Linked DNA regions of Victivallis lenta. Each later gene encodes a partner of the first gene's protein in a complex. Links are inferred from orthologs where the notes say so. Each region holds a gene or a part of one and is shown in the gene's direction. Other genes may lie near its edges. The genes, in order: mnmG and mnmE.

Region 1 (11,949 bases):
ATGAATTTCGACTTCGACCGGAAAGGCGTCGATTCCGACCACCGCAGCCGAGTAAGTTTTCGCCAGCATGAGCGTCCTCTTTCCTTCGTTCCGGAACTATTATGTTACAAATACCGGGCAATCCGGTCCAGATTGAAATACCGTACCGTTCCCCCCCGGCGGGCCCCGGAGCTGATCCAGTCGGTCAGCTCCGACGGCAGATCGAAGGCGGCCAGCCGCTCGCGCTGGTCGTCGGCCCGGGCTGGAACCGCTCCGGGCGGCATCGGCTCGAGATAAAGCCTGCCGTTTCCCGGATCGAAACCGGCCGCGCGGCGGTGAGGAATCAGCGCCATCTGCAGAAAGAAATGGGCGAGGAACAGCTTCTCGAGCTCCGCCGGCTCGCCTTCGCGGATTTCGCAGTCGACGGTTTCCCCGAGCTCGCGCAACGGATTGACCGCATGCAGAACGCCGTCGATTTTACGGGTGAACTTCGGATATCCGGCCAGAATCTGGCGGCGGCGTTTCGGCCATTCCCGCCAGAGCGCATCGGCTTCGCGGTCCAGTGCACGGTCGTAAAAAGCGTCGGCGTTCGGGATGCCGCACGCCGACAGAAAAGCGGTCATCCGTTCCCGGCTCAGGATTTCGCGCAGCTCCATGGCCACCCGCCGCATGCGGTAGGCTCGGAACTGCCGGTCCAGAAAACCGGCCCGCCGCACGCCGAGCGCATCGACGAGCACAAAGCTTCGTTTCACTTTGTCGTACAGGATGTTGCCGAGATGAAAATCGGGGTGGAACAGGCCCGATTCAAGAATGTGTTTCAAAAAGGGAGCAAAAAGAGCGAGAAAGGGTTCGGGGTCCGCGCCGCCTCGCACAAACGTTCTCCAATAATACTCCGCCACCGACTCGGAATCCGGCAGTGCCCGAGTGATGAGGCATCCGCCGCGGGACGATTCACCGCAGGCCAGATATTCGACCACAGGGATTCCCTGCGACTCCAGGAGCTTCGCGCTCTTCCACTCGCTGCGGAACCGCGCCGCGCCGCGCCGGTCGCACTTCAGGAAATATCCGCCGGAACGAACCACGCGGCGAACCGGGTTCGCCTTGACCTCCTCGCCGGCCTCAAGCAGCGTCTCGGGGAATTCCCCGAGTTCGGCGCGCACGGCGTCCGAAGCAAAGCTCCAGCGGGACGGATGCGGCGTCATACCGGAACCTCCCCGAGCAGAAAATCGGTTCCGCCGAATTTGCGGATCCGCCGGTCGGCGAGCAGCGGCTGTTTCAGGAACTCTCCGACGCTGCCCGGCGCGTCCGGAATCTCCCAGACGACCAGCGCTCCGGCGGCACGCTCCCGCAGCCGCGGACTGCCGAGAATCTCCCCGAACAGCGCGGCTGACTGCGCATATGGAGGGTCGGCAAAAATGACGCCGGGGGAGGGGATGCGGCCGATATATGCCGCGACATTCCCGGCCGATGCCTGAATGACGTCGAATTCGCACTCGACCCCGGTTCTCCGCACTCGTTCGATGTTCTCCTCGATCACACGGATGTGGCGCGGATCGGATTCGACCAGCACCGCCTTCACGGCTCCGCGGCTCGCCGCCTCAAGCGCCAGCGCACCCGAACCGGCGCAAAGGTCGAGCACGCAGCTGCCGGCCAGCCGCCCGCCGAGACTGTCGAAAAGCGCTTTCCGGGCGCGTCCGGCCGTAGGCCGCACTCCGATGCCGGGCGGCACGTTCAGGACGATGTTGCGCGCGCATCCGCCGATGATCTGCATGATGTTATTCCCATTCGATGGTCCCCGGCGGCTTGCTCGTGATGTCATAGACCACGCGGTTCACGCCGTTGACCTCATTGATGATGCGGGACGAAATCCTTCCGAGCAGGTCATACGGCAGCTGGACCCAGTCGGCGGTCATGCCGTCCGAGCTCTCCACCGCGCGCAGCGCGATCACGTAGTCGTAAGTCCGTTCATCGCCCATGACGCCGACGGTGCGGACCGGCAGAAACACCGCAAAAGTCTGCCAGATGCTGTAATAGAGCCCGGCCTTCTTGATTTCGTCGACGACGATTTCATCCGCATCGCGCAAAATGTCGAGCGTTTCGCGGGTCACCGCGCCGAGGTGGCGCACGGCGAGCCCCGGTCCCGGGAACGGCTGGCGCATGACCACATCCTCCGGCAGCCCGAGCTGGCGGCCGACCTCGCGGACTTCATCCTTGAAGAGACGCGACAGCGGCTCGAGCAGCTTGAATTTCATCTCTTCGGGCAAACCGCCGACGTTGTGGTGGCTCTTGATCATCGCGGCGGGATTTCCGTCGATCGGAACGCTCTCGATCACATCGGGATAGGTGGTCCCCTGCGCAAGAAATTCGGCGTTTTCGATTTTTGCGGAGGCTTCGTCGAATACGGTTACGAACTCATTGCCGATGATCTTGCGCTTTTTCTCCGGCTCGTCGACGCCGGCGAGCTTTGAAAGGAAGCGGTCGGTCGCGTCGACGTAGATGAGCTTCATGTCGAAGTTGCGGCCGAAGAGCTCTCGGACCCGCTCCGCTTCGTTTTTGCGCAGCACGCCGTTGTTGACGAAGATGCAGTTCAGCTGCTTCCCGATCGCCTTGTGGATCAGCGCCGCGGCCACCGACGAATCGACGCCGCCCGACAGGCCGAGGATGACGTTCGACTTGCCGACCGTCGCGCGGATTTCCCGCAGCTGCTGTTCGATGAAGGACTCCATCGTCCAATCCCCCGCGCAGCCGCAGATCCGGCGGCAGAAGTTGCCGATGATGCTTTTCCCCTCCGGCGTGTGAACGACCTCGGGGTGGAATTGAATGCCGTAAAGATTCCGTTCCGGCATATGGACGGCGCAGAATTCGGTGTTGCCGCTCGAGCCGAGTACGCGGAACCCGCCCTCCGGCATCCGTGCGACTTTGTCGCCGTGCGACATCCAGACCTGCGTCTTCGGAGAAACGCCGACGAACAATTCACCGGGCTCCGCGATTTCGAGGATCGCCTTGCCGTATTCGCGCGCTCTGCCGCGGGCGATCTCTCCGCCGAGCGTCTGAATCATGAGCTGCAGCCCGTAACAGATGCCGAGGATCGGAATGCCGAGTTCGAAGATGGCCGGATCGCACTTCGGCGCGTTTTCGGCATAAACACTCGACGGGCCGCCGGACAGGATGATGCCCTGCGGGCGCTCCGCCCGGATGGTTTCGGCCGGCGTGTTGAACGGCATGATCCTGCTGTACACCCGGCATTCACGAATCCGCCGCGCGATCAGCTGACTGTACTGGGAGCCGAAATCGAGGACGATGATCGTTTCACTCATAGAGGTGGCTTCTCCTTTGCAAAGGATGGTTTCCTGATATTATTCCGTTAATATAGCACGAAAAACGGTGCTTTTAAAGGGGAGGGGACTTTCATTTTCGGAGTTTTCGGAGTATAGTTTCCCCGTTGCCAGGAAACGGGAATGAAAAACGATGAAAAAAATCGACCTGCGGCGCTTTGACGCCAATATGAAAACCGCGGAGGTGTGCGCCGGCGGCGGTGTATTCTGGATCGATGCCGACGATTCGCGCTGCCGGCTCGACGGCTTCGCCTTCCGCTCTGCCGGAGAACCGTTCCGGCGCCTGCCGTACAGTCCCGCCCTGCCGGAGGCGGTCAATGCGCTGGCCGGGCACACGGCGGGCGGGATGCTGACGTTCCGTACCGACAGCCGCCGCATCCGGCTCCGGGCGCGGCTCGAAAACCACTGCCGGATGGACCATATGGCGGCGACCGGCTCCGGCGGCTTCGATCTTTATGCGGGGCCGGCCGGACACCGCCGCTTTTCCGGCATTGCCCGGTTCGATCCGGCGGCGGCAGAATACGAAATTCTGCTGCTGGAGCGGGAACAGGGCGGCATGGAGGAGTTCCAGCTGAATTTTCCGCTGTACAGCGGCATCGGTTCATTGGCGGTCGGACTGGACGAAGGCGCCGTGCTTGAGACGCCCGCTCCCTGGAGCAATCCGGCTCCGGTCGTCATTTACGGCTCCTCCATCACACAGGGAGGCTGTGCGTCCCGGCCGGGCAGCGCATTTCCGGCCATGCTGAGCCGGATGCTCGACCGTCCGTTCCTGAACTTCGGCTTCTCCGGAAGCGGCAAAGGCGAACCGGAGGTGATCGCCGCGATCGCGGCGGTGCGAACCCCGGCGCTTTTCGTGCTCGACTATCAGGCCAATGCCGGAAGCGCCGGAATCCGCGATACGCTGGCGGGCGCCATCGACACGCTGCGCGAAACGCATCCGTCTGTTCCGGTACTCATTGTCAGCCGGATCCGCTGGAACCGGGAACGGCTCGTTACCGGCAGCGATTTCCTGCACGACGCCGAGGCGGAAGAGGCGATTGCATATCAGCGGACGGAGGCGGAGCGCCGCCGCGCGGCAGGCGACCGGCTGGTCTTTTTCCTGAACGGGGAATCGCTCACCGGGCCGGATTGGCATGAGTGCACGGTCGACGGAGTGCATCCGACCGACCTGGGTTTTCACCGGATGGCGGAAGGTCTGCTGCCGGTTATCAGCGAATTATTGACATTGACGGGAACACATCATGAATGACATGCTTTACTGCATCAAACTCGTAGACGACTCGGAAAACTTCGACCTGGCGGCCGAAATGCTCGCCGCACTTGAGCTGGAATCGAGCAGCTTTGAGGACAAGGAGAACAAGCGGGTCTGCCACACCATCTACGCGGCCGATCCGGAGACGGCGGCGGAAAACCTCGCACTGGTCACGAACGCCGTGAAAGAGTGGACGCCGCTCGGAGTGCGGATTTCCGCCATCGAACCGTTCGAACTCAAGAAAGAGGACTGGGCGGAAGTCTGGAAAAAATATTTCGACGTCATTCCGGTCTCGGAGACGCTGGTCATCAAGCCGAGCTGGCTTGATGTCCAGCGCAAACCCGGCATGGCGGTCGTTGAGATCGATCCCGGCATGAGCTTCGGAACCGGACAGCATGCAACGACTTACTACTGCCTGAAAACGATCGACCGCCTGGCCGGGAAGCCCGGCGTCAAAAGCATGCTCGACGCCGGCTGCGGCTCCGGCATCCTGACCATTGCGGCGGCGCTGCGCGGCTACGACCCGGTCGATGCCTTCGACAACGATCCTGACGCAGTGCGGATCGCGGCCGAAAACCTCGCGCTGAACCGCATCGGGACGGTCAGTCCGGTCGTCGGCGACGCGGCGGTCTGGCAGGGCAGGGCGGAGCAGTACGATCTCGTATGCGCGAACATTCTCGGCCATCTGCTCGTCGCATTCCGCAACAATATCGTCAGCTGGGTCCGTCCCGGCGGCTATCTGACGCTGGCCGGAATCCTGTCGACCGAGTTCGACGGTGTCGCGGCCGCTTTTATCGAACTCGGTTTCGAGGAACTCGACCGCGAAACATTGCGGGAGTGGACCAGCGGTCTCTTCCGCAAACGCTGAACGGAAGCGTCCGTCAATCCCAAACGGATGCTGCGGCCGCCGCATAAATGCGGTGGCCGTAGTCGTTCGGGTGGTTCACCCCGTTGCCGGTCACATCAAGAAACCGCTTCCCGGCAATCAGCGCATGCCAGAGTTCATTCACCGGAGCGTAGGCCAGGCGGGCGCCGCCATCTTCCGCGATCTGCCGCAGCTTCCGGGCGAAAACCGTATCTTTTCCAGCCGGAGTCAGGTCCCATTCCGGATTGCCGCTCATCTGCGAAACCAGCACGAACTCCATATCCGGATTTTTCGCCAGCCCCGCATCGACGATCCGACTGATATTCCGGCCGAACCCTTCCTCGGAAAGATGGGATAAATCATTCATTCCGTAAGCGATAAACAACAGGGCAGGGGGGAACTCCCGGCAGCACGCCTCAAGATGTTCCACTCCGAAAGCCGAACCGGAACCGGAAACCGCGCCGTTGACCATGCGGCAGGAGGTCCGCCGGGAAAGCCGTTCCGTCACCAATCCGGGCCAGGGGGCCTGTCCGGGCGCAACTCCGACCTTTTCCGTGGAATTCCAGCCGTCCGTGATGCTGTCGCCGATAAAGGCGATATCGAGCAATTTCTTTTCGCACAGACATTTCCTCGTCTTCGGCAACTTCGCCGGATCGGCGGCCGGAATTGCGGGGAAGGGGGCCCGGGTCCGGTAATCGATTGAAACCTGATGCCGTGCAAAGAAATCCGCCCGGTCGAAACAGACCAGCCCGGTCGGGGATCCGGACGCCGAACCGATTGCGTTTGCCCCTTCATCCGGAAACAGGACGGCGCGTTCAGGGGACGGATACAACCTCTCGCGCGTCAGAAACGGCATCGTGGAACCGGGCAGGCGGCGCAGCACACGGCCGCCCTGCTCCAGCCGGAAATCACGTCCTTCCGCATAAACCGCGCCGAGCGTCGGATTGTAAACCGCAGTCACCTCCTCCGCCGGAAACGCCAGAACTGCGCTCTCCGACTCCGTAAACAACACGGTTTCTCCACAAACATCACCGGTTTCTCTGTTCCACAACCAATCGGACAGCATCCTCTTTTTCCTTTCTGAAATTCACCTGCAACTTTAAAGTATACAGCCGATAAAATTCCTGTCAAGCCGCAATCCGTTTTTTCTCAAAAAACAGCAGTCCAAAGAGAGCTTTCTCCGCACAGATATATAACGTCGCATAATGTATGTTATGATAAATTTAAGACAGGGATTTCCGGGGAGGGGGGATCGATCGGAAAGCTGCGGCCGGTCTATCCCTCGCGGCGACCTTCGCAATCCTGCGGGATTTTATTGAATTTCATCGTCATTGATATTGATAATGTCAACCTTTGAACTTATTTTATAGGAATATCGTTTTTGACGGAGAATTCATTGCTGTTATATGAAAGAATATGATGTTGTTGTGATCGGCGGCGGTCATGCCGGGTGCGAAGCCGCTTTCGCCGCCGCGCGGGTGGGGGCGGATGTCCTGCTGATCACGCTGAATATGGACCATATCGCCCAGATGAGCTGCAATCCTGCTGTCGGCGGCATCGCCAAGGGGCAGGTCGTGCGCGAAATCGATGCAATGGGCGGTGCTCAGGGCTTAGTCACCGATGCCGCGTCAATCCAGTTCCGCATGCTGAACCGGACCAAGGGGCCGGCGGTCTGGTCGCCGCGTTCCCAGTGCGATAAAGTCGTCTACCAGCGCGCCATGAAGCTGCTGCTTGAGGAGACGCCGAATCTCGATATCCTTCAGGCCGAAGTGACCGGATTCCTGGTCGAAAACGGCCGAATCACCGGCGTAGAAAACCAGTTTGGAGACCGGATTCCATGCCGGGCGGTCGTCGTTACAACCGGTACGTTCCTGAACGGCAAACTGCATTACGGAATGCGTAATTTCCCGGGAGGGCGGGCAGGCGATTTCCCGTCCAACGCGCTTTCGACCGCGCTTTCCGGACAGCTCGGGCTCCGGATCGGACGCCTCAAAACCGGGACTCCGCCCCGCATCCTGGCGAAAACCATCGATTTTTCCCGCATGAAGCTCCAGGAGGCGGAGGGGCAGGAAGAGGAATTCTGCTGCTGGAGCAGAGAACAGCTCCCCCCCCTTCCCCATGCGCGCCGTCACGACATGCCGTGTCATCAGGTCTATTCTACCGAAGAAACCGCGCAGATCGTTCGCGACAATATTCAGTTTTCCCCGATGTATCAGGGAGTGATCAAGGGAATCGGCACACGTTACTGCCCGTCGTTCGAAGACAAGGTCGTTCGTTTTCCGCAGCACCCGGTCCATCTGCTTTATCTCGAGCCGGAGGGCGCCGACACCCGCGAATACTATATCAACGGCATCTCGACCAGTCTGCCGGTCGAAGTGCAGCGGGCCATGGTCCGGTCGATCCCGGGGATGGAACGGGCGGTCATCTCCCGGTATGCATATGCGATCGAATATGACTTTCTGTATCCGGATCAGCTCGAGCGGTCGCTGCGCGTCAAATCTTACCGGAATTTATTCAGCGCCGGACAGATCAACGGCACCAGCGGCTACGAAGAGGCTGCGGGCCAGGGACTTGTGGCCGGCCTCAACGCTTCCCGCCTCGCCGCGGGCAAAACGCCGGTCGAACTCGGACGCGACAAGAGCTACATCGGCGTTATGATCGACGACCTCTGCACCAAGGAGATTGTCGAACCCTATCGGCTTTTTACAAGCCGCGCCGAATACCGGCTGCATCTCCGGCAGGACAACGCGGATCTGCGCCTGTCGGAACAGGCGCATGAACTCGGCCTGCTCCCGGAAAAAAAATACCGGGAGTTCGAAGCGTACCGCCGGGAGCTCGAGCGGGTGCTGGCCGTCTGCCGCACGACGAAATCCTCCGGCAAGCCGCTGCTGGTTCATCTGAAGGATCTCCCGGACGGAATCTCCCGGGAGGAGGGCATGGCCCGCCTCCCCTTCCCCGCCGGGCTGCTGCCCGCGATTCCGGAGGGGCGTACCGGACGCCGGGTCTGGAACGAACTTCTGGTTGAAGCGCGCTACGACGGCTATCTGCAGCGCGAAGCGGCCGAGATCGGCCGAATGCGGAAACTCGAGGTGCTGAGTATTCCGGAAGACTTCGATTACAGCATCGTTCGCGGCCTGGCCGGCGAAGCGCGCCAGAAGCTCGAGCGGGTTCGTCCGACCACCCTGGCCCAGGCCGGACGGATCGACGGAGTGACACCGGCCGATATCGCGCTGTTGCAGGTGTCAATCGTCCGCCGGAGCCGCGAGGAGTCCGCCGGATGAGCCGCCCTGCCGCCACAGCCTGGAGCCGGCTGCGCCGAAGCCCGTCGGCCATGATCTCGCTCGGAGTCGTGCTGCTCTATGTTTTTGCAGCCGTCGGAACCGAAGTTTACGCAGCCTGGTGCGAGTCGAATCATGTGATCCCGGTCTACCAGCAGCCGGACGATACGGCGCGTTACGCTCCCCCCTCCCCCGAACACTGGCTCGGAACCGATTATCAGGGGCGCGACGTGCTGCTCCGGGCGATCGCCGGCAGCGCCACAGCAGTCAAAGTCGGCGTTATCGCCAGCCTGATCGCCGCCGTCATCGGCGTTGCGCTCGGTGCGGCGGCGGGGTTTTACGGCGGGAAATTCGATGACGCCGTGGTCTGGGCATACAGCACCTTCGCGTCGATGCCGACGCTGCTTTTCATTCTGGCCTTCGCGCTTCTCGTTTCGCGCAATTTCCTGTCGCCCGGAATGATGCATGCGGCGGAGCTGCTCGGCTCCGTGCTGCGGGCCGAACCCGGAATGCTCGCCGTCTACCTTGCGATCGGCATCACCGGCTGGATTACGCTGTGCCGGGTCGTGCGGGCCGAAACGATGCGGCTCAAAACCATGCCGTTCGTATCGGCGGCGCGGGTGGCGGGTGTCGGCAGCGCGGTCATTATCCGCCGTCATATTCTGCCGAACGTGTTCCATCTGGTCATCATCTACTTTACGCTTTCGTTCGCCGGCGCGATCATGCTGGAGGTCATTGTCAGCTATCTCGGATTCGGCGTGCAGAGTGCGCCGAGCTGGGGCGTCATGATTTCGGACGGACAGGAGCGGCTCTGGCGCGGCATCTGGTGGGAGATTGCCGCCGCGACCGGCTTCATGTTCGTCCTCGTGCTGGCGCTGAACGTTCTCGGCGACTCGCTGCGGGATGCGCTCGACCCCCGCCAGAGAACCTTGTGAGAGAAAGGATTTTTATGATGAAGACCTTCGAAGAGCTTTGCGAAATTGCCCGCAGAACCCTGAAGCCGCGCCGGCTTTCCCGAAGTTCCTCTGCCGGAGAAGTTGCGGCAGCCCTGCTGACCGATGGTGGAAACGTCTACACCGGGGTCTGCATCGACACGCCGTGCTCGATGGGATTCTGCGCTGAACATGCGGCGGCCGCCGCGATGGTGACGGCAGGAGAAAACCGGATCGTCCGCCTCGTCGCCGTATTTTCGAACGGCACGCCGGGGGCGCCGTGCGGACGCTGCCGCGAATTTCTCTGCCAGCTGCACGATGAAAACCGGCGATGCGAGGTCCTGCTTGACGGCGGCAGAATCGTCACACTCGGAGACCTGCTTCCGCACAACTGGAATTAGCTCCGATGTATGTCATGCACGAGTGGAGCCGATCAGCGCACGGAGACGGGGCGGAAGCCGCTCAGATGCTCCGCTTCGATGCCGTCCACCCGGAGATGGATGGCGACCGGCTCCCCGTTGCGGAAAAGCGCGGCATAGACCGGTCTGCGGTCCGCGGCGGGAACGAGCTTCGGGGCGGCCAGCCCCTTCAGAGCCTCTTCCGCCGGGAGAGAGGCTGACGGAGGGGAAGCCGCGAACTCGATTCGGATTTCCGCTTCCGGCGAAACCGCCCCCCTGCCCCGCAGCAGCAGAAAACACGGACGATTCCGCAGGTGTGCCTCAAGGTGCGCTTCGCCGATTTCAATCGCCAGCCGGCTTTTTTCGGCCGGAAAATTCTCCGGATAGACGATCTCCCAGCACTGCATCAGAGTGTCGTCCTCCGGGACGGCCGGCAGCGGCTTCAGGATCAGGTGCGGCAGCATCGGCCTGGCCGTTGCCGTTGAAGCCGGGCGCGGGCGGGCCGCCGGCTTCGCATTGACAGCCACGAGGCAGACCGGCGCTGCAAGGAGCGCCGCAATCAGCAAAGCCGCGACGGTTTCGAACCGTCTTTTGCCGCTGCGGGGCCGGACGGCGGCGGTCATGCTCCTGATCCGGCGCGACAGTTCACGCGGAGACTCGGCCAATCCCAGCGTCACCGCCGGGACCTGCGTTCCGGCTGAGGCGAAACGCAGCAGCAGATTGCCGTACTCGCACACTGCCTGCGGATGCCGTTCGAGGACCTTCCGGTCACACTCAAGTTCGCAGCAGCTGCGAAACCGCCGCCGGGCGATCAGCATGAACGGGTTGTACCAGATCAGCGCCCACAGAAAAAGGGCGCCCAGATTCAGGAGCGGGTCTCCGGCCCGGCTGTGATGATATTCGTGTTCGAGTAGCAGACCGAGCTCCTTGTCCGGCAAAGGGCGCAGCGCCTCCACCGGCAGGAGCAATTTGCGGCGGAATCCGCCGAACAGCGTCGGGCCGAGTCCGGGACGGCTCGAATCGAGCAGCACCACCGGAGTGCGAAGCGCGCCGTTCCGCATCAGGATTGCGCGCCAGGAGTCGAGCACCCGCCGGTCTGTAACCGGCGGCAGTCGGCGGATCACTCTTCGGCAGCGCAGATAGCGCCACAGCAAAAGCAGAAGCGCCGGAATCGGCAGGAACGCGATGATGCCGAGTTCCACATTCCGGCGGTGCTGCTGGAACCGGCGCCATGCGGCCCGGATGAGGGAGCGCGGCCGTTCTCCGGCCGGAGCGATTCCGGGCTGTCCCGCTCCGGCGGTTCGTGCCGACGGCCTTGCCGGCGCCGTTGCCGCGCCGGCCGTCCGGAGCGAAGAGAGATCAAGTTTGAGCGGCAATGCCGAAAAATTCATCTGCGGAACCAGCAGGAGCAGGATGCACCCGGCCCAGAGCAATCGGCGCAGCCCGGCGGAAAGCCGATGCCGCAGCAGGGACTCCGCGCCGAGCAGAAACAGCACGGCAAGCGCGCCGCGCAGAAGCGTTGCACAGAAATAGAGCTCAAACGTGGTCATGGGCGTTTTCCCTCTTTACTCCGGCTGCTGTTCATCCTGTGCGGCCGCCTTTTCATCGAGCAGCCGCCGCAGCTCCTCAAGTTCGCCGGGGCGGAATGACTCGTTCCGCACAAGGCAGGTCAGAAAGTTTCCGGCCAGGCCGTCGAACAGCCGGTCGATCACCGAGCGGCTGACGGTATACTGGTATTCGTCCCGACGGATCGCCGCCGAATAGAGAAACGACTTTCCCTGCGACTGGCGCTTCACGGCTTTTTTGCGGAGCAGCCGCAGCAGCAGGGTCTTGATGGTCGGCTCCCCCCACTGCGTCCGCATCTGCAGCCGGTCGACCAGCTGGCGCGAGGTGAGCGGGGACTCGACCCA
Region 2 (11,917 bases), on another replicon or contig:
CCCCCTTCTTCGCCCGCAGATAGAACGGCAGCGGTTTCGTATTCACAAAGACGATGCCGTTTACCGGAGCGAGCACCTCGACGTTGCCGAAGATGTCGATGAGCCGGACCGGAACCTCGCTCCTGAGACAGAAACTGAACTCCGCCTTCTCCTGTTTCGGCCATGCGGCGTACACCTCTTCCTCTCCGGTCGTAAAGCGGTAGCTTTCGAGCCGCGAATCGAGCTCCGGAGCCGCCGCCGGAACCGTGTTCGCCAGCTGCCGGATCAGCTCGTTGTAAGCGACGAACGACGGCTTCGGCTGGTTGTCGACGGTCACGAGACCGAAAGAGTCGTCGGCATTGATGTATTTGTCCCAGTAGTCCTGCAGCATGAACCAGACGTAGAACTCCATGCCGACGGAGCGGGAGTACGCGAGCTTCTGAACCAGGATGCGGGCCTGGTTGTAAAACAGCTCCGGCTGGTTCTGGTACGAGCGGTAGCCGGTCTCGGTGTTCGCGAACGGTTTCTTCAGCTTCTTCTCCGCAAGCATGTCCCGCAGCCGCTGTGTGAAGCGTTTGTAGTCGCGCGTGCCGTCATGGGCGTGGTAGAGCGCAATGTCGTAGAAGTCGGAATTGACCTGGTACGCCTGCTCCAGAAATCCCGGCGCCGCATTCGGGTGCGGCCCGATCACGTTGCCGCCGGTCCCGATCCTGACCGACGGGTTGATCTGTTTGAAGATCGGGTAGAGCTGCCGCATCGACTCCATATACTCCGGCACATTGATGCCGCGGCTCAGGTTCGGCTCGTTGAACCACTCGAAGTATTTGACGGCCGGGATGCTTTTCGTGAACTCCGCGACATGGCGGATGTGCTCGCGGAACAGTTCCGGATTCCGGCCCGACGGCCAGAGCGCCCCCGCCGGCTTCGGATCTTTCCCCTTCGTCCAGTTCGGGATGCCGCCCGCGTAATCGAGGCAGATGTCGAGCCCCGCATCGACATGCGGCTGCCAGAGCCGCCGGTAGCCGTCGAAGCCGATGGATTCACCGCGCGCGCCTTCGACACCGTGCCCGAGCAGGCCGCCGCGGATCATATCGACGCCGAGCAGTTTCATCCACTCCGCATGGAGCTTCGCCTCGTACGGAGCGGTGTTGACCTCCTGGTCCTCGACGCCGAACCACATCGGGATTTTGTTGAACCTGCCGTTGTTCGGCGTAAAAACGCCGAGCCAGCCGCGAACCGTATGCGAAACGTGTCCGTTCGAGGCGGTCACTTCGACGCAGTAGCCGCCGAACCGGCGGAACGGGTCGAGCCGGAACGAGACGCGCCCGAAACCGCCCGCGCCGACCGAAGCTTTCGCGCGGCGGCTCTGCACGAGCTTCCGTTCCGGATCGTACACCTTGAGCTCAAGCGAAGCGTCGATCCGTTCGTTCCGGGCGTTCCGGAGCCGGTAGCTCAGCAACACGGGCTCCCCGGCCGGACGGTTGAGCGCCGTGTAATCCGGGCGGACCTCAAGCTGCTTGGCCGGATTCGACATATCCGCAATGTAAAAGAAATCGTCGAGCAGAATCCGGCTCTTCGCGGGTTTGTCGTTGCGGTAGAAAATCGTGCGCAGCGCGATCGGGAACCCGATCTTCTCATAGCCCGGCAGCGTTTCCGCATTCAGGTCGAGCCGGTAATCCTTCCAGCCGCGCCCTTCGATCCGGACGGGAACGGTCGTGAACGTGCGGTCGAAACGGTCGACGAACGCAAAGCGGACCTCGCCCGCATTCCCCTCCGGGTCCGCAGAAAAGAGCAGCGCAGCCGGCACGGCCGGCATCTTGAAGATGCTGTTCTTGCCGAACCGGGCCTCCCCGCGCGGCGCGACCGTGTCGAAATGCATCGCGCCTGCCCAGCCGTCCTCACGGCGCGGGTCCGGAACCGAACCGAAGCTGAAACTGAACGGATGCGCCGCCCCCGGACGCGCGCCCGGGCCATAGCCGCCGAGCCAGCTTGAGATGTCGGCGAAATCGTCGAGCGGTATTCTGCCGAGGTTCTTTTCGTCGATCACCGGGCGTTCCACCGCATAGAACGGGGTCATGTCCGCCAGTTCGGACCACGGCTTCCTGTCGGCCGGGCCGATCTTCTCGGCCATCTTCCAGCCGGACGCGTCGAATTCCGGCAGCGTCCACCCCTCCGGCGCTTCGGCGGAGGAACGGATGTTCCCGTTGCTGGCCAGCGGGATGACCGTGCCGTCCTTCAGCAGAATCTCCCCGCGGAACAGCACGCCGGCCGGCGGCAGGCCGTTGTAGACTTCGAACGAAATCACATTCTTCCCGGCCTTCAGCAGCGGCGCGAGGTTGTGCCGTTTCGCGTGCCAGCTCTGGAATTTCTGAAGCTGCGTACCGTTCACCCGGATGATGCCGCGGTCGTCGCAGGCGAAAAAGACCGGGGCGCTCTGCACTTCTCCGGGAAGCTCCAGCTCGACCCGGAAAAAGCGTGTGCTCCGGTCGAGCGGCTTCGCCTCGTGCCAGTACCAGAAGGAGGGCGGCGCCCCGGCCGCCGCGGCGGAGAGTGCGGCCAGGCACGACGCCGCCGCGAGCAGAAGATGCAGAATCGATCTTGACATGACAGAACCTTTCAGGGTTGATGATGCTTCGCTTACCGCTCCGGGAGCCGGTTCTCCCGGCCGGAGCGGACCGGCCGGACCGGTGCAAACGATTCGCGCAGGATGATCTCCTCCTGCACATACGCCTTCAGCACGGTCGGACCGTCATTCAGATTCGCCAGGATGATCTCGGCCGCCTTCTGTCCGATTTTCGCCATCGGAATCGAAACCGACGCGAGCGGCGGCGTCAGGTATTCGAGAAAACGGCTGTCGTTCCAGCCGACCACCGACACCTGCTCCGGCACCCGGATTTTCCGGGCCGCCAGCACCCGCAGCAGACGGCAGGCGATCCGGTCGTCGGAGCCGAGAACAAGAGTGAAATCATATTCCCTCCCGGAAAAAACCTTGTCGACCGCTTCAAACGAAAGATCTTCGGCGGTAATGACTTCACAATTCTTTTCGATCCCGGCCTCCTCGGCCGCGGCCCGAAAGCCCCTGACCCGCTCCGCCAGCCCGATGCAGTCGAATCGGAAGGTCAGGAACGCGATCCGCCGATGCCCCTGCCGGATGCACTCGCCGGTCAGGTTGTAGGCGCTCTGAAAGTCGTGCCCCTTCACGAATGAAATCAGTTCATGGTCGGTCTCCTCGAGCGAAACCACCGGAATCCCGGCCTCGATGCTCTCGACGAAATGGCTCTCCTCGGCCGAAGCGGGCTGGACGATGATGCCGTCGATCTTGCGCTGCATCAGGTTCCGGAAGATCTTGCGCTCCTTCTCAAGATCGCCCTCCGTATTGCAGAGGATGACGTTGTACGACTCCCCGAGCCCGTTTTCGACCGCCCGGACGACGCCGAACCAGAAGTCGTTGTCGATGTTGTGCACGACGATCGCCACGTTGTTCGTGCGCCGCAGCCGGAAATTCCGCGCCTGTTCGTTCCGGGTGAAACCGCGCCGCGCCGCGAATTCCGTGATCCGCAGCCGCGTCTTCTCCGCCACCCTCCGGTCCCCGTTCAGCGCCAGCGAAACCGTCGCAGGCGACACTTTCAGCTCTTCGGCTATATCGTATATGGTCATTTTCATTCCCTGTTTTAATCGATTTAAAAAGAAAACCAAATCGATTTAATTTTATTTTAATCGATTTAAATATATTATACCAAAATCCGGTTGAAATGTCAATAGGCCGGCGGAAAAAAACGGCGATTTTATGCCATCCGGCCGAAAAGCAGCGGTTTCCGGAGACCGGAACAGGGCTTTCCGGCACGACGGGAGGGCCCTAGCGGACCGGGACTCGGAAGCCGCGCCGGCGCCGCGTCCGGATACATCCGCATTCCTATGCCGCCCGTTTCGCCGGGCAGCATTGATTTTAGCACTACTTATGCTATATTGTCTTCATATGAACACATTCGACAACATCGCAGCTCCGGCCACCGGAATCGGGGGGGCCGTTTCGATCATCCGCATCTCGGGCCCGGATGCGCTGGCCATCGGCCGCCGGGTCTGGCGCGGCAGGCGCGAGCTCGGGCCCGAAAGCAGGCGCGAACTGCTGCTCGGCCGGGTCGGCATCGACTCCGCCCTCGCCGTTTTCATGCCGGGCCCGGCCAGCTACACCGGCGACGACGTGGTCGAACTCCACTGCCACGGCGGCCAGTCGGCGGCCGACCAGGCGCTGCGGAGCGTCTTCGCGGCGGGCTGCCGTCTTGCGGAGCCGGGGGAATTCACCTTCCGCGCCTTCGTGAACGGCAAGCTCGACCTCGCCCAGGCCGAAGCGGTCAACGACGTGATTTCCGCCGGGAGCGACCTGGCGCTCAGAATTGCCGAAAAACAGCTCGACGGCGTCCTTTCCCGCCGGCTCGAAGCGGCCTACGACGAACTCAACGCGCTCCGGGCCGAATGCGAATCGCACCTCGACTTCCCGGATGAAGAGCTGGCGTGGGAGCCGGATGTTCCCGCACGGCTCGAAGCGCTCACCGCTCAACTCCGCGAACTCTACGACACACGCGACATCGGCGGCGCGTTGCGCGACGGCGTCTCCGTCGTTCTCGCCGGGCGCCCGAATGCCGGCAAGTCGAGCCTGCTGAACCGGCTGCTCGGTTACGAGCGCGCCATCGTGACGCCGATTCCGGGAACCACCCGCGACACGGTCGAAGCGCAGACGGTCATCTGCAATCTGCCGGTGCGCATCACCGACACCGCGGGGCTGCGCGAAAGCGCCGACCCGATCGAGCAGATGGGCGTCGAACGCAGCCGCAAATCGATCGCGGCCGCGTCGGTCACCTTCTGGCTGCTCGATGCGTCGGGCGGCGAACTCGAAGCCGAGCTTGCCGAAATGGAGAGGGCCGATGCGGTGAACCGCATCGCGGTCTGGAACAAAATCGATCTCGTGCCGGAACGCGCGCTGCCGGAGCTCCCCTGCCCCGCCGTGCGGATTTCCGCACGGACCGGAGCCGGACTCGACGAGCTGCGCGAAGCGTTCGCCGTCATGGTCGCGAAGTCGCCTCGTCCGGCCGTCCCCGAAGTCGCCGTCAACGCCCGCGCGGCCCGGCTTCTCGCCGAAGCGCTCGAGCTGCTGCCCGAAGCGACGGCGCGTTTCCGCGAGGAGGAGTACGAGCTCGCCGCCATCGGCATCCGCACGGCGATGAACCGGGTCGGAGAGATCACCGGCAAGACCGTCGAGCCGGACATCCTCGACAATATTTTCAGCCGCTTCTGCATAGGGAAATAATTTTTTCATGGAAAAGAAACCGCGCAATCTCCGGAAGATCATTCTGAAAAGCCTGCTCTGGGCCGTCTGCGGCCTCGCGCTGCTGCTGATCGCCGCGACCGCAGGCGGAATCATCTACTGGAACTGGTATCTGCCGGACTACATCAATGACCGGCTCCTCCCGCCGGTCCGCGAGCAGCTCGGCCTGGACGAAATGGAGCTCAGGATCCGCCGGATCGGCCTCTCCGGGCTCGATCTTGAGACCTTCACCCTGACCGGCGCGGACGGGCGGACGCTTGCGATCGATTCGATCCGGGCTGACTATACCCCGCACCTGCCCTTCCGCACGCCGCGCGCGCTCGATATCACGAACCTGACGCTGGCGGGCGGCGACATCCGGGCCTCCGTGAAAGACGGCAGACTCGCCATCTCCGGATTCGAGCTTGATCGTGTGCTCGAACGCGTGGCGGCCCTCAGTGCTCCCGCCCCCGCCCCGGACGACGAAGCGGCACGGGAGGCCGCGGTCGTGCTGGAAAAAATCACGCTCCGGGATATCCGCCTCCACCTCGACCTTGAGGGGCGGCTGATCGTCATCCCGGTCAAAGCCGTCGTCACCTCCGAGAACAATGAATGGAAAAACATCCGCGCCGACCTGACGCTGACGCCGCGCGGACAACGGATCGGCGCCCTCGTCGAATACGATTCCGTCGCTTCGACGGTCAAACTCACGGGCGACGCGAAGCTGCAGCTCGAAGCGCTTTCCGACCTGACCGGCGTGAAGGCCGGCGGCAGCGCCGCGCTCCGCTACGACCTCTCGGCCGGCTTTGCGGGCGGCGACCTGAACGCGGTCGGCACGTTCGATGCGACGCTTGAACTCGGGGACCGAAGCGGGCTGCCGGTCGTGTTCCGCTGCCCGGTCGAACTGCACCAGAACCTGAACCTGCGGTACCGGACGGCCGCCCGGGAACTGCACGCCATTCTCGACGGCGAAATGGCGCCGACCGCGATCGCATTCGACCAGGAGGCGATCCGGGCCGAAACCGGGGAAAAGGTCCGCTGGAAATTCGTCCTGTCGAGCACTCCCGCCGACGGGCTCCGTTTTGCGGAGGCCGGCCTCTCGACCGGCCGCGTCCGCTTCGACGCCCACGGCTTCACATTGAATGCGCCGCAGCTCCGCTTCGAACGGCTGAACGACCATTACACGATCACCGGCTCCGGCATGACGGTCTCGAATCCGGAGCTGAAGCTCGAGGCGGCGGGAATCAACCTGCTGATTCCGCTGCTGCCGACTGAGCAGCTGCCCGCCACGCTGAATGCCGGGTCGATCCGCATGGACAAACGCGAGCTCGGCGCTCTGCGCAGCAGCTTCCACATCAAGGGCAGCGGCATGCGGATGAAGGGCGATTTCGAGAACAAGCTCATTCCGGGCGCCCGGATCGACTTCCGGGGGGAAGTCATGCCGCGTCCCGGCCAGATGCCGGACATGCTGTTCGAGATGAACGTGCCGCCCTGGTCGCCGAAGTCGCCGGTCAAACTTGCCGAAATCAATCCGGCCTTCGGGGATGCAACCGCAAACGGCATCGTCTCGCTGGGCGGCGCGGCCCGGCTCGAGGCGGGGAAACTGACCACCGGCGTCCAGCTGCTGCTCGAGAACGGCAGTTTTCAATGGCCGGAATTGAAACTCGACGCCGAAAACATCCGGCTCGACCTGCGCTTCAACGACCTGCTCGGCATGAACACGCCGGGCGGCCAGAGTTTCCGGATCGGCCGCCTCCGCTGCGGCGACCTCGATTTCGGCAATGCGACCATTCTCTTCGATATCGCCTCGAAGGAACAGGCTAATATCGAACGCGCCAGCGTCGAATGGTGCGGCGGGACCGTCATGGTCCACTCGATCCGGCTGAATCCCTCCAACCTCGACCGGTTCGCGGTCAACACCGAGCTTTACTGCGAAAACCTGTCGCTGGCCGAACTCGTGAGCCAGCTCGGACTCAGCAACGCGAGCGGAGACGGCGCGCTTTTCGGGAAAATCCCGGTCCGCTTCAGCTCCCAGCGCGGCATTCTGATCGAATCGAGCTATCTGTACAGCCGTCCCGGCGGCAGCAATACGATCAAACTCGCCGATCCCGAAAAGATCGCGGGGGGCATGGCCGACGCGGCGCTGCGCCAGTCCCAGCTCGATTTTGCGCTTGAGGCGCTCCGCGACTTCACTTACAGCTGGGCGAAACTGAACTTCACGACGGAAAAGGAGAACCTCGTTCTCTCGCTCCAGTTCGACGGGCGGCCGAACCAGCCGCTGCCGTTCGCCTACGACGAAAATTCCGGCCAGCTCCGCCGCGACCCGGCCGGAAAAGCCGTGTTCGAAGGCATTCAGCTCAACATCAACACGCGGCTGCCGCTCAACCGGCTGCTGCAGCTCAACGATAAATTCAAGCAGTTCAAGAAAAACAAACCCGAAGAGAAACCCAAAGCGGCTCCCGCAGCCGCTCCAAAGGAGGCAAAGAAATGAAGTACGCGAAAACGATTCTCCCGGCTGCCGCCGTCACTGCGGCGATCCTGGCCGGCTGCACCCCGACCATCAAAACCGAAAATGAGGTGACCATCAAACCGATCCAGATCACGCTCGACGTGAATCTGAAAGTCGATCAGGAGCTGAATCAGGCGCTTTCGACCGACAAACCGAATGTGAAGGCCGACCCGAACAGCAGCGACGTGCGCGAACGCCGCCGTTCGCGCCGCGACCAGATCAAGGCGTGGAAGAGCGCGCAGCTGATCGGCGAAAACAACAAGGGGCTCCTCGAAGCGCGCACGGCCGACGGCAGCCTCAGCGACTCGGTCAAAAAGGTGGTTGACGCCGAGAACGCCGACCGCCGGCTCGTCTTCCAGGCCATCGCCGGCAAACAGAACATCCCGGTCGAGTCGGTCGCGCAGCGCATGGGAGCCCGCATGGCCGAACGTTCCGCCGAAGGGACCTGGGTCCAGGACGGCGCCGGAAAATGGACGGTCAAAGCCGGGAAATGAAACGGCGATGAGCCGCTTCGAGTGCGATCTGTATCCGGAACAGCGCTTCCGCTGTCTCTGCTGCAGCTTCGGCTGCTGCGACCGTTTTGAAATTCCGGTGAGCCCGGAGGAGGCGCGCGCCATCGACGCGCTCCATATCCCCGGCGCGCCGTCTTTCGACGACTGCTTCCGGCCCGGCATCATGAATGCCGGGCTGGTAATCGCCAAGGATGCACAGCACCACTGCGTCTTCGCCGACGGGCGGCTCTGCGCGATCCACAAGCATCACGGCTTCGCGGCCAAACCGCTGGCGTGCCGGATTTTTCCGCTCAATATCCAGTCGTGGGCGGACGGGCGCATATCGGCCGAGCTGCGCTTCATCTGTCCGTCAGCCGGTTCCGCCGACGGAAAACGCACCGGCGACATGCTCGATGAAATCGCGATCTATTCGCGGCAGCTCGCCGGACTCGGCGGCAGAAACGACTGCATCTACTCGCACGCGAACCCGGCCCCCCTCGCCGCGGTCCGCAGCGTTCACGGCGCCTTCCGCGCCCTGCTGCACGAGGAAGAGAAGCCGCTCGCCTTCCGGCTCTACGCCGCGGCGCGCATCCTCGACTTCCATGCCCGTCCCGACATGGCCGGGGCGGTCCGGACCGCCGGTGAAAGCTTCCGCAGCGACCTGCGGGAGTTCGTCGGGAAAGCGGCGAAGGAACTCGAAAATGAGCTCGCCTCCGGGCGGTGCGATGCGCTGATCCGCGCCGAATTCCGCAACCTGATCTGCGCCTACCTGCGCGACGACGATCCGTTCGACCGCTCCGCCGCCAAACGGCTCCGCCGCGGCTGGCGCCATTTCCGCGCCTACTCCGGTTTCGGCCTCATGTCGGAGCTGAACGCCGAAGCGCCGAATTGTTCCATGCGCGGACTGCCGGAGGCGGCGCACGGACTCTCCTGCGAGCCGGCCGCGCTCGACCCCTTCCGCCAGTTTTTCTATGGGAAACTCGATTCGATGCATTTCTGCGGCAGCCGCATCCACAACTTCGACTACGAAACCGGGTTCGCCCATCTGCTGCTGTCGGTTCCCGTCGCCTTCACCCTCGCCTCGGCCTATGCGCTGGCGGCCGGAAAAGACGTCATCGGCCGCGAAGCCATGCAGCGCACCATCCGTCTGCTCGACCTGACCTTCGGCCGGTCGCCCTTCTTCCGCATGCGGGTCGCCCGCCGCTGGATCCGCCATCTCGCCCGGCCCGGCCGCTATGCCGGGCTGCTGAACACACTGCCGTCTCTGTCCTCTTAGAATATCGCGGAATCAGACCAGTTCAAAGCGGTAGGGAATCGAGTCGAGGAACATTTTCCCGTAGTGTTTTGAGATCACGCGGCGGTCGAGCACGACCACGATGCCGCGGTCGTTCCGGCTGCGGATCAGCCGCCCGACGCCCTGACGGAATTTCAGAACCGCTTCGGGCAGGCTGTAGGCGGCGAACGAGTTCTGCCCTTCACGCTCAAGCCGCTCCATGCGGGCCGCGATCAGCGGATGGCTCGGAACCGCGAACGGCAGCCGGGTCACGATCACGTTCGACAGCGACTCGCCCGGAACATCCACGCCGGTCCAGAAGCTGTCGGTGCCGAACAGCACGGAGTCGGTATCCTCCTTGAACTCGCGCAGCAGCCCGGAACGGGTCATATTCTCCCCCTGGACCAGCAGCTGCCACCCTTTGCCGCGGAAATATTCGCGCAGGTCGTCCGCCGTCCGGCGCAGCGAGGCATAGCTCGTGAACAGCACGAACGCCTTGCCCTGAGTCAACTCGACGAAGCGCGGCACCTCCCGCTCGAGCGCGGCCTGATAGCCGTCGTCCTTCGGGTCCGGCATGTCGCGCGGAATATAGACCCGCGCCTGGTCGGCGCCGAACGGGGAGTCGAGCAGCAGTGTCCTGCCGTTGCAGAAACCGGTGCGCCCGGTATAGTAGTCGAACGAATTCCGCACGGTCAGCGTCGCACTGCACAGAATGACCGGGAAATCCTGATGGAACAACAGCTCCGAAAGCAGCTCCGGAACATTCAGCGGCGTAGCGTGCAGACTGACGCTGCCGCGCTCGCTTTCGGCATAGTAGACCGCATCCGGCACAAGCTTGCGGGTGAACTGGTCGATGCCGACGATGAATTCGCGGCAGCGGGTCAGCTGCGCTTCGACCTCGGTCCGGAAGCTTGCGTCCTCCTGCCCCTCGAGAAACTGCGCGAGACTCCGGTAGAGCTGCTCGAGCTTCGCGCTGAGGCGGTTCGGAAAGCGGGACGGGTCCTGAATCTCCAGCGCGCTCTCGTTATGCTCGCGCAGCACGTTTTCGAACGGAGTGAAGAACCCGTACGCCTCGTCCCGGCTGTCGGCCACCGCGCCGCGGAGAGCCGGGTCGGCTCCCTTCCGCATCAGCAGCCCGCGCGCGTTCTCCTGATTGTAGAGCCGGTTCAGCGTCGCAACGATGCCGAACCGCGACAGGTGGAGCCCGAGATGGTCGGCCGCGTTATCCTCGAGCGTATGCGCCTCGTCGAGCAGCACGACGCCGTAATTCGGCAGCAGCGCGCCGGCCGCCCCGCTGGCCGCCCGCATGGCGAGGTCGGTGAAGAAAAGCGCGTGGTTCGCCACCACAATGTCGGCCGTCTCCCACGACTGCCGCGCCCGGTAGTAGAAGCAGTTGCGGTAGAATTCGCATTTCGGCCCGAGGCAACTGGCGCCGTCGCAGCAGGCGAGCGACCAGGTCTCGGGCTCAAGCCGGAAATCGATCGAATCGCGTTCGCCGTCGGTGGTGTACTCCATCCACCGCCCGAGGCGGCCGATGTCGAGCGCAAGCGCCGGAGCGGGCAGCAGCGCGTCGCGCTGTTCGCCGGAGAGCAGCGCGAACCGGCGGCGGCACAGATAGTTGTGCCGTCCCTTGGCGAGCGCGGCCTTGAATTCGATGCCGGTCAGCTTCCTGAGCAGCGGGATGTCCTTGTCGATCAGCTGTTCCTGCAGATTGATCGTCTCGGTCGAAACCAGCGCCGGCCGCGCCGCGAGGCGGGAACGGTAGATGAGCGGAATCAGATAAGCGAAGCTCTTGCCGACCCCGGTCGGCGCCTCGATGCAGAGGTTGTCGCCGCAGCACAGCGCGTCGGCGATCGCCCCGGCCATCTCAAGCTGCTGCGGCCTGAATTCATACGGGCGGCCGCCGTATTCGGCTGCGGCCTTGAGCGGGCCGCCGGGTGCGAAAAACGCCTCGCATTCGGAGCGGATGTCGATCTCCACCGGCGGCGGATCGAACTCGTACTCGACATTGAATTCGGACGGGTCGAAATGCGGAGCCGCCGCTTCCGGCACATCATCCGGCTCCTCCCCGGGCGGAAGGTTGAAATCGATCGGTTTGATCATCGCCGTCAGCGCTGCTCCAGATAGTCGTCGATCAGCGCCGGCAAATTCTGCAGATACTGGTCGGAAATATTGAACCGCTCGGCGATCTCGCTGGTGAGCCGGGCCGCGTGGGCGGCCTCGCCGCTGGCGAGATCGGCGGCGCTGCGGGTCATCTCAATCGAAATTTTCGGAATCCGGCAGATGAACTTCGCGCGCGGCTTCTCGGGCAGAAGGAGCCGCACATCCTCGGTGTTTTCGAGCGTGAACGCGAGCGTCAGCAG

Evidence for each region.
Region 2: the proteins of mnmG (region 1) and mnmE are in contact, whole or in part, in a solved structure (PDB 9HIP), measured with the Escherichia coli proteins. The link is inferred for Victivallis lenta from one-to-one orthologs.

The regions. Positions count from the first base shown.
Region 1 is NZ_VUNS01000019.1:53,902-65,850, reverse strand. What follows is about bases 6,324-9,274. They hold mnmG (tRNA uridine-5-carboxymethylaminomethyl(34) synthesis enzyme MnmG), read left to right. Parts: upstream 6,324-6,837; coding sequence 6,838-8,712; downstream 8,713-9,274. Other genes in these bases: FYJ85_RS15645 (ABC transporter permease), read left to right, coding at 8,709-9,274; FYJ85_RS15655 (GDSL-type esterase/lipase family protein), read right to left, coding at 6,324-6,443. Outside these bases: FYJ85_RS15685 (YifB family Mg chelatase-like AAA ATPase), read right to left, coding at 1-69; FYJ85_RS15680 (hypothetical protein), read right to left, coding at 105-1,181; FYJ85_RS15675 (RsmD family RNA methyltransferase), read right to left, coding at 1,178-1,750; guaA (glutamine-hydrolyzing GMP synthase), read right to left, coding at 1,755-3,296; FYJ85_RS15665 (SGNH/GDSL hydrolase family protein), read left to right, coding at 3,448-4,563; FYJ85_RS15660 (50S ribosomal protein L11 methyltransferase), read left to right, coding at 4,556-5,434; more of FYJ85_RS15655, read right to left, coding at 5,448-6,323; more of FYJ85_RS15645, read left to right, coding at 9,275-9,644; FYJ85_RS15640 (cytidine deaminase family protein), read left to right, coding at 9,659-10,042; FYJ85_RS15635 (M56 family metallopeptidase), read right to left, coding at 10,075-11,589; FYJ85_RS15630 (BlaI/MecI/CopY family transcriptional regulator), read right to left, coding at 11,605-11,949. UniProt on the Escherichia coli protein: NAD-binding protein involved in the addition of a carboxymethylaminomethyl (cmnm) group at the wobble position (U34) of certain tRNAs, forming tRNA-cmnm(5)s(2)U34.
Region 2 is NZ_VUNS01000002.1:89,589-101,505, forward strand. What follows is about bases 3,201-6,119. They hold mnmE (tRNA uridine-5-carboxymethylaminomethyl(34) synthesis GTPase MnmE), read left to right. Parts: upstream 3,201-3,955; coding sequence 3,956-5,284; downstream 5,285-6,119. Other genes in these bases: FYJ85_RS02385 (LacI family DNA-binding transcriptional regulator), read right to left, coding at 3,201-3,636; FYJ85_RS02395 (intermembrane phospholipid transport protein YdbH family protein), read left to right, coding at 5,292-6,119. Also shown: FYJ85_RS02380 (hypothetical protein), read right to left, coding at 1-2,584; more of FYJ85_RS02385, read right to left, coding at 2,617-3,200; more of FYJ85_RS02395, read left to right, coding at 6,120-7,772; FYJ85_RS22920 (YdbL family probable chaperone protein), read left to right, coding at 7,769-8,284; FYJ85_RS02405 (YkgJ family cysteine cluster protein), read left to right, coding at 8,292-9,557; FYJ85_RS02410 (ATP-dependent DNA helicase), read right to left, coding at 9,570-11,657; FYJ85_RS02415 (AlbA family DNA-binding domain-containing protein), read right to left, coding at 11,663-11,917. UniProt on the Escherichia coli protein: Exhibits a very high intrinsic GTPase hydrolysis rate. Involved in the addition of a carboxymethylaminomethyl (cmnm) group at the wobble position (U34) of certain tRNAs, forming tRNA-cmnm(5)s(2)U34.